2 regions of the Lysinibacillus sp. UBA5990 genome follow, and region 2 is predicted to be linked to the other one. Evidence: riboswitches for the same ligand, from Rfam matches in the RefSeq annotation. Region 2 holds a riboswitch; the other holds the start of a gene.
The links. Region 2 has a riboswitch for cyclic di-AMP ahead of B3D94_RS06775 (APC family permease). Riboswitches for the same ligand answer to the same signal wherever they lie in the genome.

Region 1 (8,463 bases), on a different contig from region 2:
CTTCCCCAATTCCAAACCCCAAGAGAGGCACTTATGGCAGGAACACTATGGCCACAATTATTTAGTCCCTATCCATTTCCAATTAAAAGGAGGGATGAAGCATGACTAAAAAGATGCCGCCCGAATTTTATACCTTACTTGAAGAAATACAGGCAATTGATTTCGTCATCGTTGAGTTAAATCTCTATTTAGACACACATCCACATGATTATGCTGCCATTCAACAATTTAATGAAAACACTGAAAAAAGTATGAAGCTTAAAGTAAACTTTGAACAAAAATTTGGTCCATTAATGAATTTTGGAAGAAGTTATTCAGATTATCCTTTTAATTGGGTTGATACCCCATGGCCGTGGCAAGTATAACATATAATTAGGAGGAATTTATTCTTGTGGTATTATGAAAAAAAACTTCAATACCCAGTAAAGGTTAGTACTTGTAACCCTATGCTTGCTAAATTTTTAATTGAGCAATATGGGGGTGCTGATGGGGAATTAGCAGCAGCACTTCGTTATATGAATCAACGCTATACGATTCCAGACAAAGTGGTTGGTTTATTAACAGATATAGCGACAGAGGAATTTTCACATTTAGAAATGATTGCTACGATGATTTACAAGCTTACAAAAGATGCTACGCCAGAAATGCTAAAAGAAGCGGGATTAGGGGACCATTACGTAAATCATGATAGAGCTTTATTTTATCAAAATGCTTCTGGTGTGCCATTTACAGCAACTTATATTCAGGCAAAAGGGGACCCAATAGCTGATTTATATGAAGATATTGCGGCAGAGGAAAAAGCACGTGCCACCTATCAATGGATTATTGATTTATCTGATGATACCGATTTAAATGACAGTTTGAAGTTTTTACGGGAACGTGAAATTGTCCATTCTCAACGTTTTAGAGAGGCGGTAGAAATTTTAAAAGACGATAGAGATCAACAGAAGATCTTCTAAGAAAAAGTGGCTGGCTGTATCAAGGGGTCTTGAAACAGCCTTTTTGTGTTATTGTATGTTTGAAAAAAAAGCGAGTTCTTTTCGATGGCCAATCATCACTAAAATATCTTCCTGTTCCATGTTTTGCTCAGGGGAAGGGGAAATAATGATTTCTCCTTCTCGAACAATGGCAATAACACTAACGTTATATTTCGCACGCAAATCTAAATCTCGCAGATTTTGCCCAGCCATTTTTGAAGGGATCATAATTTCTTCTATACTATATTCCTTAGACAATTCGATATAATTCAGCATATTCGGAGACAATAGCTGATTCGCCACGCGCTCTCCCATATCTCGCTCAGGATAAATAATCCAATCAGCTCCTACTTTATCCAAAACTTGACCATGTCTTTTACCGAGGGCCTTAGCAATAACTTTTTTTATCCCTAGTTCTTTTAATAAAGATACCGTTAAAATACTTGACTGCATATCGTTACCTATAGCCACTATAACGCAATCAAAATTTCCAATACCAATAGAGGTTAAGGCCTTTTCTTCAGTTGTATCAGCTACTACAGCGTGGGTAACATAGGGCTCTGCATCCTCCACTCTTTCTTCGTTAATATCAATTCCTAAAATTTCTTGTCCAGCTTCATGTAGTCTACGAGCAACACTTGTTCCGAATCTTCCTAGGCCAATAACAGCATATTGTTTAATCGCCATAGCTATAACACACTCCTCTAATTTTGTTATCCAATCATAATATTGCCTTTAGGATGTCGAAAGGCTTCTGTTTTTCGACGTTTTGTAATAGCGAAAGCAATGGTTAATGGACCTAGTCTTCCGGCAAACATTGTTAAAATAATGAGAAGTCTACCAGTGGGGGATAACTCAGGTGTCAACCCCATCGAAAGACCGACAGTACCAAATGCAGAGGTTGCTTCAAATAAATACATCATGAAACTATGGCGTTCTTCAGTAATGCTTAGAATGATTGTCACAACAACAACGATAAGTACTCCACACATTGTGACAGTCAAAGCCTTTAAGATAGTTTCAGTGACAATTCTACGTTTAAATAAAATAACGTCTTCTTTCCCCCTGATTTGTGACCACATCGTAGCAACTAATACTGCGAAAGTTGTTATTTTTATACCACCTGCAGTGGAGCCAGGTCCAGCTCCAATAAACATTAAGAGAATTATTAAAAATAATGTAGAATGTGTTAAGTCACCAATAGCCAGTGTATTGGAACCTGCTGTTCTTGGTGTAACAGCTTGGTAAAAAGAGCCTAATACTTTGCCCCATTCAGTTAAAGGACCGAGTGTTTCATCATTTCTAAATTCAAACATCAATATCAAAATGGTAGCGCTAACCGTTAAAATAAATGTAGACGCTAAAACAATTTTTGTATGGACGGAAAGTCTTTTAGTAACTCGATATTCATATAGTTCATTCATGACAATAAATCCCAAGCCTCCAAATGTAATGAGAACGCAAATTGTTAAAACAACGAATGGGTCATCTACATAAGCTGTCATTCCGTTAAATCCGCCCATTAAATCAAAACCTGCGTTATTGAAATTGGAAATTGCATGGAAAAAACCGAAATAAACAGCTTTTCCTATAGGCATATCAAAAGAAAAACGAATAGATAAAATAAGACCACCAATCATTTCAATCAATGCTGTAAAGAGCAGTATTCTCTTTACTAATTTAACAAGGCCAGCAATGGAAATATTATTAAATGCTTCCTTAAGCAAAAGTCTTTCTTTTAAAGATATTTTTTTCCCAAGTAATAAAAATAACAATGTTGCAAATGTCATGAATCCTAAACCACCAATTTGGATTAAGAATAAAATGACTACTTCTCCGAAAACTGAAAATGTATCACCTGTATCGACAACAATTAATCCCGTTACACAAGTTGCTGATGTAGCGGTGAATAATGCATTTAAAAACGAAAGTCCTTTTCCATCTTCTGTTGAAAGAGGTATCGTTAAAAGAAAAGTTCCTATGATAATAATAAGTGCAAAGCCAAGTACAAGAATTTTTGGAGGATTTAATGTGTTTCTAAAAGTGTTCATCTTGTTCTCCTCTATAAGATGTAAAATAACTTGATTTTAAAAATGTATAAAAAAAGACCAACTAAAAAAGCATGTAAAAGGATAGGAGAAAATATGCTATAATGGTGGTCGAATAGGACCTCCTTCGCTTTAGCCGACGAAGTTAGCTGACGGGTAGGATGGCGAAAGAGTTTTCATCCTTTCTGCATTTGCAGAATTAACCCCAATATTTTGGGTCCTCCGTTCTCAATGTTTGAGATTTGGCCAGTATTAAATTGAATGTGAAAAATGCAATTATTTTTTTATTGTGAGCAAAATTTGATCATCTAATTCCAATTAGAAATAAAACCAAAAATTCACTTGATATTTTCGTACACTTTCTATTGACCATTATTAGACAATACGATATAATTTTTTAGTACACAACAGAAGGTGATTTGCCTAATTGTGTATTGACGTGTGTTCGGAGGGAGGGAAAGAGAGATGTCAAAAACTGTCGTTCGCAAAAACGAATCGCTTGAAGATGCTCTTCGCCGCTTCAAACGTACTGTATCAAAAAGTGGTACAATTCAAGAAGTTAGAAAGCGCGAGTTCTACGAAAAACCTAGCGTAAAACGTAAAAAGAAATCAGAAGCTGCACGTAAACGTAAGTGGTAATTTAATTTCCCATTAAAAATCCCTACGTTCATAACACGCAATCGTATGATTCACTGAGCAGACAAAGATATACCTGAAATTAATTACAGCTGTAATTAATTTCAGGTATTTTACATTGCTCATTTTACGTACATATGAGAAAGCCGGATGGATATCATATAGATTCATTCGGCTTTTTTGTGTAATACTAAGTAATATAAGCAACATGTACTTATAGTCGAAATAATTTTTTAGATTTGTGAAACTTTTTACATGTTCGACCGTATATACAGAGGAGAGGCATGTTAGAAGGGAGGGAAAAAGGTGCGAAAACGGAGAATCCTTAGTTACTTTCTAGTGATATGGATGACTTTTTTGTTAGCGTTTCCATTAACTTCGGCTTTTGCAAGCAGTAAGGTTTACCACGTTCCTATTCATAATGAAGTAGAGCGAGGGCTTCACGCATTTTTAGAACGAGCTTTTAATGAGGCTAAAGAAAACAATGCGAAAGCGATTATTTTAGATATACATACGCCTGGCGGATTTGTGAATGCAGCAAGTGATATCGCCATGCTTATGGATGCAACGGATATACGTACGATTGCTTTTATTAATAAGGATGCCCATTCAGCAGGTGCTTTTTTAGCCTTACATGCGGATGAAATCTACATGGTGCCCAATGGAACAATTGGTGCAGCAGCTGTCATTGATTCAGCTGGTAATGCAGCTGATTTGAAAGCAAATAGTGCATGGCTTGCTCAAATGTCGGCAGCAGCGGAAACGTCAGGTCGAGATCCTAAGTATGCTTTAGCAATGGCTGATTCGAGTTATGAATTGCCGGAGTACCGTGCGGAAGGAAAAAATCTATTAACGCTTTCAGCATCGGAGGCATTAAAAGTCGAATACTCAGAGGGTACCGTGAAAAATTTTCAGGAACTTTTAGAGAAAATAGACTTACAAGAGAGTGATGTCGTTCCAATCGAACCAACATTCTCTGAGAAATTGGCTCGTTTTATTACAAATCCAATCATTGTTCCAATTTTATTATCCATTGCAAGTCTAGGTCTTGTTATGGAACTCTATTCGCCAGGATTTGGAGTTCCAGGTACAATGGGATTATCAGCACTTGGATTATTTTTCTTTGGACACATGGTTGCGGGCTTTGCTGGCTATGAATCCTTATTGTTATTTATTATTGGTTTAGCACTTGTAGTTGCAGAGTTTTTTGTTCCTGGTGGAATTGTCGGTATTTTAGGTGGTGTGCTCATAATACTAAGTTTATTACTGGCAGGTGCAAATATTATGCAAATGATAGTAGCAATTCTCATTGCGCTTGTAATAGCGATTATAGGAATGGTGATTCTGATGAAATTTTTCGGGAAAAAACTGCATGTCTTAAACAGGCTGGTGTTAATGGATGCAACTACGACAGAAGAGGGCTATGTATCCAACGTCAATCGCACAGAATTGTTAGGAAAAGTAGGGACTACACTTACTCCATTACGTCCATCGGGTACAATGGTTCTTGGCAGTGAACGCATTGATGTTGTATCAGAGGGCGGCTATGTCGATGCAAATAAACATGTAGAAATTATTAAAGTTGAAGGCTCACGTATTGTCGTGAGACAAACAGAAAAAGAGATGGAGGAATAGAAAATGGGTTTTGATTTAGCATTAATTGGTCCTATAGCTGGATTGGTTATTTTATTCATTGTACTAGCGGTATTCTTTACCTTTGTACCAGTAGCGCTATGGATTTCTGCACTGGCTGCAGGTGTCCGTGTTAGCATTTTCACACTAATTGGGATGCGTTTACGTCGTGTAATTCCGTCTCGAATTGTAAATCCGTTGATTAAAGCACATAAAGCAGGTTTACCTGTAACGATTAATCAGCTTGAGAGTCACTATTTAGCGGGTGGTAATGTAGACCGTGTTGTCAATGCGTTAATCGCAGCCCATCGTGCAAATATCGAGTTAACATTTGAACGTTGTGCGGCAATTGATTTAGCGGGGCGTGATGTATTAGAAGCTGTACAAATGTCTGTTAACCCAAAAGTCATTGAAACACCATTTATTGCAGGTGTTGCTATGAACGGGATTGAAGTAAAAGCGAAGGCACGTATTACAGTGCGCGCAAACATTGAACGTTTAGTCGGTGGTGCTGGTGAAGAAACGGTTATTGCTCGTGTAGGTGAAGGGATCGTTTCTACAATTGGTAGCGCTTCTAGTCATACGACAGTTCTTGAAAATCCAGATATGATTTCACAAACAGTTTTATCAAAAGGTTTGGATTCAGGGACAGCCTTTGAAATCTTATCCATTGACATTGCCGATGTAGATATTGGTAAAAACATTGGGGCAGAATTACAAATTGAGCAAGCGCAGGCAGATAAAAACATTGCCCAGGCAAAAGCTGAGGAACGTCGTGCAATGGCTGTAGCGAATGAGCAAGAAATGATTGCTCGTGTTCAAGAGATGAAAGCGAAAGTAGTAGAAGCTGAAGCAGAAGTACCTCAAGCGATGGCGGAAGCATTACGCTCAGGTAATCTTGGTATTATGGATTACATGAACTATCGTAACATTCAAGCTGATACGGCTATGCGTGATTCCATTTCAAAAGTAAGCAACGATAAACCAGAAACAAATGAACCAAATGTTTAATAACGGAAAGGAGCGGAACTAACATATGGAACAATTAATTATTTTTGCAATAATTGCCATAGTCAGCTCTATTTTCGGAAAATCAAAAAATAAAAAACCACAAAAACCGATGCCTCCTTTTAATAATAAGGATACACGTGTAGAGTCACCTATTCAGGAAGAAACTCCGCAACGTCATCAAAGACCACAAAGTTTTGAAGATTTTGCTCGAGAATTTATTGGGGATTGGATTCCAGAAAATGAAAAGGTTCAAGAGACTAAAAAATATGTTGAGGAACAAGTGAAGAAGGAAGTCCCAAGCTATGTTGCGCCACCTGTCATTCCAGCTGATGTGCCACACCGCTCGTCTATCCGCGAGCAAAAAGGACGCTTAGCAGCTGGGAAAGAAGAAGTGAAAGCAACTGGGACTCATTCTCCTTTCCGAGTTCCGCAATCTAAAAATGCTCTCATGCAGGCTGTGGTAATGGCTGAAATATTAGGTCCTCCAAAAGCAAAAAGAAAATAACTAGCATGTCCTCCTTTTTCGATGCATATATTGCCGAAGAAGGAGGCATTTTTTTTATGAAAAAATTATTTCAATTAACGCCACTACTTGAATTGTCCGAATATGAATCATTAAAAATCATTGGACCTTACCGTTTTATTCATGCAGATGCAACGACATGTTCGTTTGCTTATGCAGATTATCATATTACTGTTACTGCGGATTTGGTGAAGATTCATGCACTAAAAGAAGAAATGCTTCATCTCTCTGTTGAAAACTTACAAGAGATTCATATGAAAATGACAAAGAATATGGGTGTGAGCAAAAATGTGGAATAATCGGCCAATCATTATACGTATAAAGCGTCATGAAAATGTTCATCCTTTTATTCAAGCATTGCACGCACAACATGTTCCATTAAAGCGTGTTGTCTTTAGAGAACAAGAGGTTTCATTTGAAACAACGATGCATCATTTGCCAAAAATTCGCCGTATAAGAAGAGGTTTTCGCTTGAAAATGGCTGTTTTTTATGCGGATGAGCTGCAAGTTTTCCGAGCTCAGGTTTGGACTTTGCTTGGTTTGGCTTTGATGATTGCCATCCCAATACTTGGTGCGCAAGTGATTTGGAAAGTAGACATAGATGCAGCGACACCTGAATTGGAGCAGCGCTTAGGTAAAACCTTTCATGATACCTTTCAATTAGAAACACCACTTTCTAAAAAAAATTTACCTTCTAATACTGTTATACGCCAAAAGCTATTAGAACAGCATCGAGAGCTCTCATGGGTGCATATTGAAAAAAATGGAGGACGCGTGGTACTAAGACCACAGGAATCGCCTAAACAAACGAAGCAGACAAATGAAAAATTGGCATCTCAATTAGTAGCAACTAAAAGCGGTATTATTACTCACTTTGATATCCAAAATGGGGAGCGGAAAATTTCAATTAATGATACGGCCTATGAGGGGGATGTCCTTGTTAGTGGAGTGATTGAAAGTGGAACAAATCATGTCTTTGTTGGCGCAAAGGGTGAGGTTTTTGCAGACTATTGGCTAGAATGTACATTTAAAATTCCTACAAAGATTACAATGGAAACCTTGCAACAAAAGCAATGGCGAGTATTGGTGAAAGGTATTCATCAAGAAAAAGTTGATTATGTGCAAAAAAAGGATTTACCGAATTGGCTAGACCCTTATGTTTCAATTGTGGAGGAACAGCAAACGAAAACTATGCAGGTGGAGCTTGATGAATCGAAAATCGAGTCTTTACTCATCCCACTCCTGCATGAAAAAGTAATACGTTCGTTACCTGCAAAATCCATCATCAAAAAAGAAAACCTTTTACAGGCAAAGTGGGGTAATGGTACAGTTGAAGGGAAAGTTCTATTTTTAGTCAATGAAAACATTGCAAGTCCAATACATGGCCTACAAGGAGAATGATTATGTCAGAACAGTTAACTGTATTACAAGTGGATAATCCAAACGAAGCGGTTATGCTACTCGGAATTTCCGATGCAAATATGAAGCTGGTTGAGGAAGCACTTAATGTTCATATCATTACCCGTGGTGAACAAATTCAACTTGCGGGTGAAGAAAGTGCTAAGGAACAGGCAACATTTCTGCTGCATGCATTATTGAAGGTCATTCGCAAAGGTATTAATATTGATCAGCGTGA
Region 2 (8,463 bases):
TGACAATTCTATACGAATTTATGATTTGACAGTATCCCAAAAGGTTCTAACAAAAACATTGATTGAACATGATATTGAAATAGAGGAGATTAGCAAAAAAACTAGCACATTAGAGGATTACTTCCTTAAGCTAATAAATGGAGGGATTGTTCATGCTTAATTTAATGCGTTTGGAAATGAAAAAATATCATTTAGGCTCCTATTTTAAAAGTGCTATGTTTGCTAACTTTATTATTTTAGGATTTATGTTTATGATTTTATTTATTTCTAAAGTAGAAGGGGAAGTTGATATTGCAAATTATGAAATGGCTTTAAGTGTCATCGATTCATTTGTCAGAGCCGTATTTATTATTTTTGCAGCTACATTAATAGCTAAACTGATTATCGGAGAATATAAGTTTAAAACAATCACATTGGCCTTTATGTATCCTGTAAGCCGAAAGAAATTAATCGCTGCTAAGCTTGCGATTGTCATGCTTTTTACCTTTAGTGCAATCATCGTTTCAAATGTCTTGATTACAACCATCTTTTGCATCGTAAGCGATAAATTTGATTTAATTCCTGATGTTTTATCTAATACTTTAATCATGCAACATATACCATCTGTACTCATGAATGCAATTGCTGCCTCAGGGATGGCATTAATTCCATTATATTTCGGAATGAGAAAATACTCTATTCCAGCAACAATTATTTCTTCTATTCTAATCGTATCATTGACTTCATCCAATACAGGTAACTTCACATTGAATGACATCATTATTATTCCAATCTCGTTAGCAATCATAGGTATTAGTATTGCCTACCTAGCTATCCGCAATATTGAGAAGGTCGATGTTTAATGAAAGGGCCAGGTACTCATAAGTTTTGTTGATATCGAATGATGATTATAGCAATTTGATAGTAAGCTACTCGGTTGTTACACTCACATAGTCGATCTTGTAAAATAGGTAACTAAACTTATTAAATATAGAAAAAAATTAACGTAGAGCAATAAAAATAAGTAATTTGATTCCCATAATAGAAATTTAATTAAAATAGAAAAGGAAATGGCCAATAAAATAGTTAAAAACAGATTTCCTTTTTTGCCATTATGGCATTGTAAAACTATTAATACAATCATAATAATTATAGGTATATAAAATTGCATTAAAAACCTCCTGTATTAAAAATGACAAAATAGTAAATATTTGTTTTATTAATCTTATATTTATTTTAAGGTGATTTCAACGAGGAAATTAAGAATTCCAACCATTGTTGCTGAATTATCAACTGTAAATTCTGCACTGCTTTAGCTGTCCCACAAGATGTGTCTATTTATGGTTTTCCTTTTGGGTGAACCGGACCATGTAATATTCAATGGTATTATTATCAACAAAAAGGCATCGAGATTTTTCTTCTCGATGCCTTTTGCTGATGATGCTCTTAATTTAAATTTTAGTATTAATTCACTACTTCATCCAAATATTGTTTCACCTAGTAAGTAAATATTTAATGCCACAACAATTACAACTACAAACCAGCCTAAAATAGTAGTAATACGGTGGTTCACTAAACCGCCCATAATGTCTCGTTTGCTTGTAAACATAACGAGAGGGACGAGGGCGAATGCAATACCGAAAGATAACACAACCTGACTAAGAACAAGCGCATGGGTTGCATTTACACCGGATGCAATAATTGCTAACGGAGGCACCATCGTAATGGCTCTCCGTAAATAAAGTGGTATTTTTCGTTGAATGAAGCCTTGCATCACTACGTCACCTGCTAATGTCCCTACAGAGGAGCTAGCTAGCCCAGCAATTAGTAAACCAAGACCAAAGGATACGGCGGCCATTGGGCCGAGAGCATCCTTTAAACCGTTATAGGCAACATCTAAATCCTCTACTACAATCCCTTGTGTGTGAAAAACTGCTGCCGCAATAATGAGCATACTCATATTGATGGCTCCAGCAATGATCATAGCGATGATAATATCAATAAATTCAAAACGGAAGATTCGTCTTTTTTCTTCTTCATTACGACCGATGATGCGACTTTGTGTTAAAGAAGAATGTAAGTAAATAGCATGGGGCATGACTGTCGCACCTAAAATACCTGTTGCTAATAGTAATGAGTCCACCCCTTCAAACTGAGGTGTGAACATACCAAACGCTACTTCGCCCCATTCTGGCTGAGCTAAAAATGTTTGGAAGGCAAATGCTAATACGACAATTAAAACCATGCCAGAAATGCCTGCCTCAAAGGCTCTGAATCCTCTTCTTTGAAGCTCTAGAATAGCAAATGATCCGACCGCTGTGATGATAGCTGCTGGAAGCATAGGGATATTAAATAACAAATAAAGCCCTAATGCTGCCCCGATAAATTCAGCAAGGTCGGTGGCGATAATTACTAATTCAGCCTGAATCCAAAGAAATATAGATGTCTTTTTAGAAAAATGTTCACGTGCCACCTCAGGTAAATTTTTTCCTGTCGCAATACCAAGCTTTGCAGATAAGGATTGGATGAGTACCGCCATTAAATTAGAAAAGGCTATTACCCAAAGGAGTAAGTATCCATATTGAGAGCCAGCTGTAATATTTGTGGCAAAATTGCCAGGATCAATATAGGCGACCGCTGCAATGAATGCAGGCCCAAGAAAAGGTAAAAACCGTCGCCAACCTTTTATATCTCCATCTAAAACCGCCTCAGCAGACGATTTTGTGACTTGTTTGTATACCATATTTGTTCCCTCATTTCAAAAAGTATCGTTTGAGAAATAAAGTTTCCTAGAGGAAAATAAGATAATAGTATTCTAACGCTAGGATTAGAAAAAGGGAAGCGCTTTGCTTAAAATTTTAAAAAAATAAGTATGTACATTTCTCATCATTTTCTAATTAGACTTTCACCGCTTGCATCGTTTACGATTAAAAGAAAAGGTGAAGGACTGATTCGACATGAGCAATCGAATTTTAATTATAGAAGATGAAGAAAATATTGCGAGAGTGCTCCAGTTAGAGCTTCAATTTGAAGGCTATGAAGCGGTGATGGCCCATACAGGAGCAGACGGTTTATTGCAATATCGTGAGCAGCAATGGGATTTAATCTTACTGGATATTATGTTACCCGAAATGAGTGGCATAGATGTACTAAAGCGTATTCGCGCAACAGAATCACAAACCCCAGTTATTATGCTAACTGCTAAAAGTGAGGTGGAGGATAAGGTAAAGGGATTGGATTTGGGAGCTAATGATTATGTGACAAAGCCCTTTGAAATTGAAGAATTACTGGCCCGTATCCGTAATGCACTACGGTTTTCTCAAAAGGCTAGTCCAACACAGGTTGGTGTATCGTTTGGACAGTTATCGATCAATGAGCAAACAAGAGAAGTTATTTATTATGGGAAGGAGATCCAACTGACTCCTAGAGAATACGATTTATTGCTATATTTAATGAAGCATCCTAAGCAGGTGCTCACAAGGGAACAAATATTAGAGACTGTATGGGGCTTTGATTACTACGGAGATACAAATGTTGTGGATGTCTATATTCGATATGTGCGCCAAAAGCTTGAAATCGCTAATGCAACACCCATTATTCAAACAGTTCGAGGTGTAGGTTATGTGTTAAAGGAAAATAAATCATGAAGCTTAAAACAAAGATTCATCTACTTACCACTTTGTTAATGCTAGTAATTTTAGTGGCAACCAATAGTGGAATTTACTTTTTGTACGAGAAATTTGCCTATAATACGGAATATAGTCAACTTCATACACGAGCAAATGATTTAAGCTCAACATTAAGTCAGTTGAATGCACAAACCAACCTACAGCAAGTATTAAGAGCGTATATGCCAGCTGGTGGTGCTATCTATGTTTATGATGGAGAAAATTTGAAGACGAAGGTTCAGGCCACCCTAGACATGCCTGATGTTACTTCCATTACCTATACAATGCCTACTATTTGGATAGATGGGACAATTGTGGGTATCACCTTACAGCAATCCATGGAGGAAGTAGAGAGCACACTGGATTTATTAAAGGCTATTTTGATTGTCGTGTCCATTATTGCCACTATCCCAATATTTTTAGCGAGTTTGGCACTTGGTCGCCTAATTTTATTACCTCTAGAACGCTTAAATGCGACAATGCGCAAAAGTGCATTGACGGGAAAATATGAAAAAATGGACACCCCTGCTAAAGGTGGGGATGAATTAGCAAAAATTAATCGAACGTTCAATATGATGATGGAGAAGCTTGAACAGCACTATCAAAAGCAACAAGAGTTCGTTTCAAATGCTTCTCACGAATTAAAAACGCCCATTACTGTTATCGAAAGCTATGCAAAGTTACTCTTAAGACGGGGCTTTGACAACCGTGAAGTAACGCAGGAATCACTTCAGGCTATTGCAAATGAATCTTCTCGTATGCATGAAATGGTATTGCAATTGTTAGAGCTAGCAAAAAATAATGAGCATATGGATATTCATATTGAACAGCTAGAGCTGGCTCCCTTCCTAAATAAAGTGGCTGCACAAATGCAGCAGGCGTATCATCGAACTTTTATAGTCGATGCAAAAGCACCGCAATTTATCTACAGTGATGAAAAAATTTTGAAGCAGTTACTCTTTATTTTGCTTGATAATGCTAGGAAATATAGTGAGGATGATGTTCATATCTCCATAGCTGAAACTACTAAGCATGTACGAATGATGATTCAGGATTTTGGGGTCGGTATTCCTGCAGAGCATGTTCCGCATTTGTTTGAGCGTTTTTACCGCGTCACAGAGGATCGTAATCGTAAAACAGGCGGTTCTGGCTTAGGGCTTGCGATTGCACATGATCTTGCTGGACAACTGGGCATCACCATAGATGTGGAAAGTACAGTTGGAGAAGGTTCAAGTTTTACCTTATGTATACCAAAGGAGGGGCAACAATGAAAAAGTGGGCTTTAATACTTATTGTGATTGTCCTTCTTTGTAGTGGAGTGCTGTGGTTTATTCAAAATCGCTATTTTCAAAAGGAGCCTCTCAGTGAAGAGGAGGCCATACACCATATCGAAGCTATTTACAAAGGTCAAGTTTCAGAAGTAAAGAAGCGTGGAAATTCATTTGAAATACAATTTACACGTGAGAATTTGAAATATACAGCCATGCTTGATGCTACAACACAGCAGGTTTCTGATCTAACGGTGCAAAAAGGGCAAAGTAAATTATTGTTAACAGAAAATCAAATAAGAAAAATGATAAAAGAAAAATATGGTGATGTAGAAAGCGTCATGCTCACTGAAACCATTTATACCGCACGTGTTGAAAAGGAGCATAAGCAAAAAGATATAACAGTAGATGGCTATTCGGGTGAAGTGTTATCTGAAAAAGATGTAGAACCACTAAATCAGCCTGAAAAACCCCATATTATTACCGAACAGCAAGCCATTGATATAGCGTTGCAACAATTAACTGGGAAAGTGGACTCTGTAGATTTTGAAGATACGGCAGATGGCGGTTACTATTTAGTTGAAATTGAAACAGAGCATGAAGAGGCCACTTTTCAAATTCATGCTGTATCTGGAAAGGTCCTTTCTGTTTCATGGGACGATTAAACGAGTTTCTCATGAAATTCTAATGTTCCTCTTATAGTTCTATCATCTTAGCTTGGTAAGCTAAAAGCAGATAAAACAAAGGAGAGATGAACATGAAAAAAATAATTATGATTCCTGCATTAGTGGTGACTCTTGGTGTTGGAGCGGCAATTGGTTCGACAACTTTATTATCAGGAAGTGCACAAGAAAAAAAGATCCTATCCATGCAAGAAATCGAAAAGAAAGCATTAGCAGTAGTAGATGGGACAGTAGCAGATATTGAACTAGATCAAAATCGCTATCGCTCTGTTTATGAGGTAGAGGTGCATGCTGATAAAGTAGAGTATGATTTAAAATTAGATGCCTATACTGGAAAATTACTTAAGCAGAAGAAAGAGCGTCAAGATGACGATGATAATGAATGGGTTAACGCTAATACTGCTACTAACCTTATAAGTAAAGAAAAGGCTATTGAAGCGGCTCTAACAAAAGCAAAGGGTACAGTAACAAAAATTAAATTAGATGATGGTATCTATGAAATCGAGTTAAAAAATGGCCAATATGAATATGACGTTGATGTTGATTCGATTACAGGAGAAATTGTCGACTTTGAACAAGATATGGAAGACTAATAATAGTTGTTGCCTTAAAAGTAGAGCATACTTTTAAGGTTTTTTTGTTGTAAAATGCCTTTAAATTAGGTGTTCGCCGGTAAATTAATTTCTACCATGGATGTTAACAATGTATTTCAAAAAGTCTATGTATTTCACTTGTAAAAAATAAAAATTTTCTTCTTTACTTTTTTTATCGACAGGCGTAATATGACATCATTATTAAAGTTTCAAATTTCTAAATCGCTGAAGCAAACTAGACGCGGGGGACCCATTTTAGACGGAGTGCATAAGCAATCCTTGGGGTGAATCTCTTCTTTTGAAGGGTAGGGCTACTCAGGCCCGAATCCGACAGCTAACCTCGTAAGCGTTAAGAGCAGAAAAGTTGGAGCTTGGCAGACAGATGAGCGTCTACAAGTCTTATTTAGTGATGACTTGTAGGCGTTTTTTGATCTCATTTAGGAAGGCGAAACACAATCTAAGAAACTAGAAGGTGTTTATTGATGAAATCCTCATTTAAACGTTATGTAATCGGCAAACCATTAAGATCCGATGCGTTAGGGGAACAAAAGCTTAGTAAAACAAAGGCATTGGCAATATTATCGTCCGATGCTTTGTCTTCCGTAGCCTATGGACCGGAACAAATATTAATTGTCCTGATGACTGTGGGAACATTAGCATTTTGGTATTCTTTACCGATTGCAGCAGGGGTTGTTGTCCTATTGGTGGCACTGACTTTATCATATCGTCAGGTTATATTCGCCTATCCACACGGGGGCGGCGCTTATGTAGTATCTAGGGAAAATTTAGGTGTGAACGCGGGTCTTGTAGCAGGTGGCTCATTGCTCGTTGATTATATTTTAACGGTAGCGGTAAGTGTATCAGCAGGGACGGACGCAATTACATCGGCATTTCCAAGTCTGCACCCATACAATGTGCCAATTGCTATTATCTTTGTGATTTTTTTAACGATCTTGAACTTACGTGGTGTAACAGAGTCCGCCTCTGTTTTGGCGTATCCAGTCTATCTGTTTGTAGTCGTTATGTTAGTGTTGATCGGGATGGGGCTCTATAATGTTGCAACAGGTCAGGTGCCGGCAGAGCTGCATCCAAAGATTGGTACACCAGTCGCAGGGATTAGTTTATTTATTTTATTAAAGGCATTTGCGTCAGGAAGCTCAGCTTTAACAGGGGTAGAAGCTATTTCAAATGCGATTCCTAATTTTAGAAATCCTGCCCCTAATAATGCTGCTAAAACATTGTTAGCAATGGGCGGAATTTTAGCGGTTTTATTTATCGGTATTGTTAGTTTAGCTTATTTTTACGGAATTGCCCCCACTTCGGAAGCGACAGTCGTTTCCCAACTAGCAGAAGCAAGTGTTGGTCGAAATTTCTTTTATTATATAGTACAGGGTACAACAGCGATGATTTTGGTACTTGCAGCAAATACGGGCTATTCAGCATTTCCTCTACTTGCTGTTAATTTATCAAAAGACGGATTTATCCCGAGAATATTCCAAATGCGTGGGGATCGCCTAGGGTATTCCAATGGCATTATGATGCTAGGGCTAGCAGCCATTGTCTTAATCATATTATTTGACGGGGCAACAGAACATTTAATTCCACTCTACGCTGTTGGGGTATTTATTCCGTTTACATTAGCGCAAACGGGAATGATGCGAAAATGGTGGCGTGAAAAACCTACTGGCTGGATGGCAAAATTTACGATCAACACAATTGGTGCAGCCATTTCGTTTATCGTAGCGATGATGTTTTTTGTGACGAAGTTGCCTCAAGTATGGCCAGTGTTTGTCTTTTTACCAATCATTATTTTTGTATTTCATCGGATCAAGCTTCATTATCAAGCCGTTGGAGAACAGCTGAGATTGAGTAAAGAGGAAGTGGCTACTATTGAAGGGAATGTATTCATTGTACCAGTAGCTGGTATAACGAAGGTGGTTGAAAATTCCCTTCATTATGCGAAATCACTTAAGGTTGATAAAATTATTGCCTTTTATGTTGCTTTCGATCAGGCGGATGCCAAAGCCTTCGAAGAAAAATGGCAGGCATGGCAACCAGATATTCGACTAGTAACCTATTATTCAGCATATCGTAGCATCACACAGCCATTGATAAAATTTATTGATAAAGTGGACCATCAATGTGCGAAAACAGGTCATAAAGTAACGGTTGTCATCCCTCAATTTTTACCGAAAAAGGGCTGGCATCATATGCTTCACAATCAATCTAGCTTATTAATACGTACGACATTGTTATTTCACAGAAATGTCGT

Region 1: another riboswitch for cyclic di-AMP. It lies ahead of B3D94_RS09790 (TrkH family potassium uptake protein); the one in region 2 lies ahead of B3D94_RS06775 (APC family permease).

What each region holds. Positions count from the first base shown of each region.
Region 1 is NZ_DJAY01000011.1:470,593-479,055, forward strand. It holds gene B3D94_RS09770 (spore coat associated protein CotJA) at 1-105, shown strand, start outside; gene B3D94_RS09775 (spore coat protein CotJB) at 102-365, shown strand; gene B3D94_RS09780 (manganese catalase family protein) at 390-959, shown strand; gene B3D94_RS09785 (potassium channel family protein) at 1,008-1,664, opposite strand; gene B3D94_RS09790 (TrkH family potassium uptake protein) at 1,691-3,028, opposite strand; cyclic di-AMP (ydaO/yuaA leader) riboswitch at 3,145-3,283, opposite strand; gene rpsU (30S ribosomal protein S21) at 3,491-3,664, shown strand; gene B3D94_RS09800 (NfeD family protein) at 3,968-5,296, shown strand; gene floA (flotillin-like protein FloA) at 5,300-6,304, shown strand; gene B3D94_RS09810 (hypothetical protein) at 6,330-6,809, shown strand; gene B3D94_RS09815 (hypothetical protein) at 6,866-7,126, shown strand; gene B3D94_RS09820 (sporulation protein YqfD) at 7,116-8,228, shown strand; gene B3D94_RS09825 (PhoH family protein) at 8,231-8,463, shown strand, end outside.
Region 2 is NZ_DJAY01000010.1:9,346-17,808, forward strand. It holds gene B3D94_RS06740 (ABC transporter ATP-binding protein) at 1-160, shown strand, start outside; gene B3D94_RS06745 (ABC transporter permease) at 153-842, shown strand; gene B3D94_RS06750 (Nramp family divalent metal transporter) at 1,457-2,722, opposite strand; gene B3D94_RS06755 (response regulator transcription factor) at 2,937-3,626, shown strand; gene B3D94_RS06760 (HAMP domain-containing sensor histidine kinase) at 3,623-4,918, shown strand; gene B3D94_RS06765 (PepSY domain-containing protein) at 4,915-5,580, shown strand; gene B3D94_RS06770 (PepSY domain-containing protein) at 5,673-6,191, shown strand; cyclic di-AMP (ydaO/yuaA leader) riboswitch at 6,405-6,554, shown strand; gene B3D94_RS06775 (APC family permease) at 6,674-8,463, shown strand, end outside.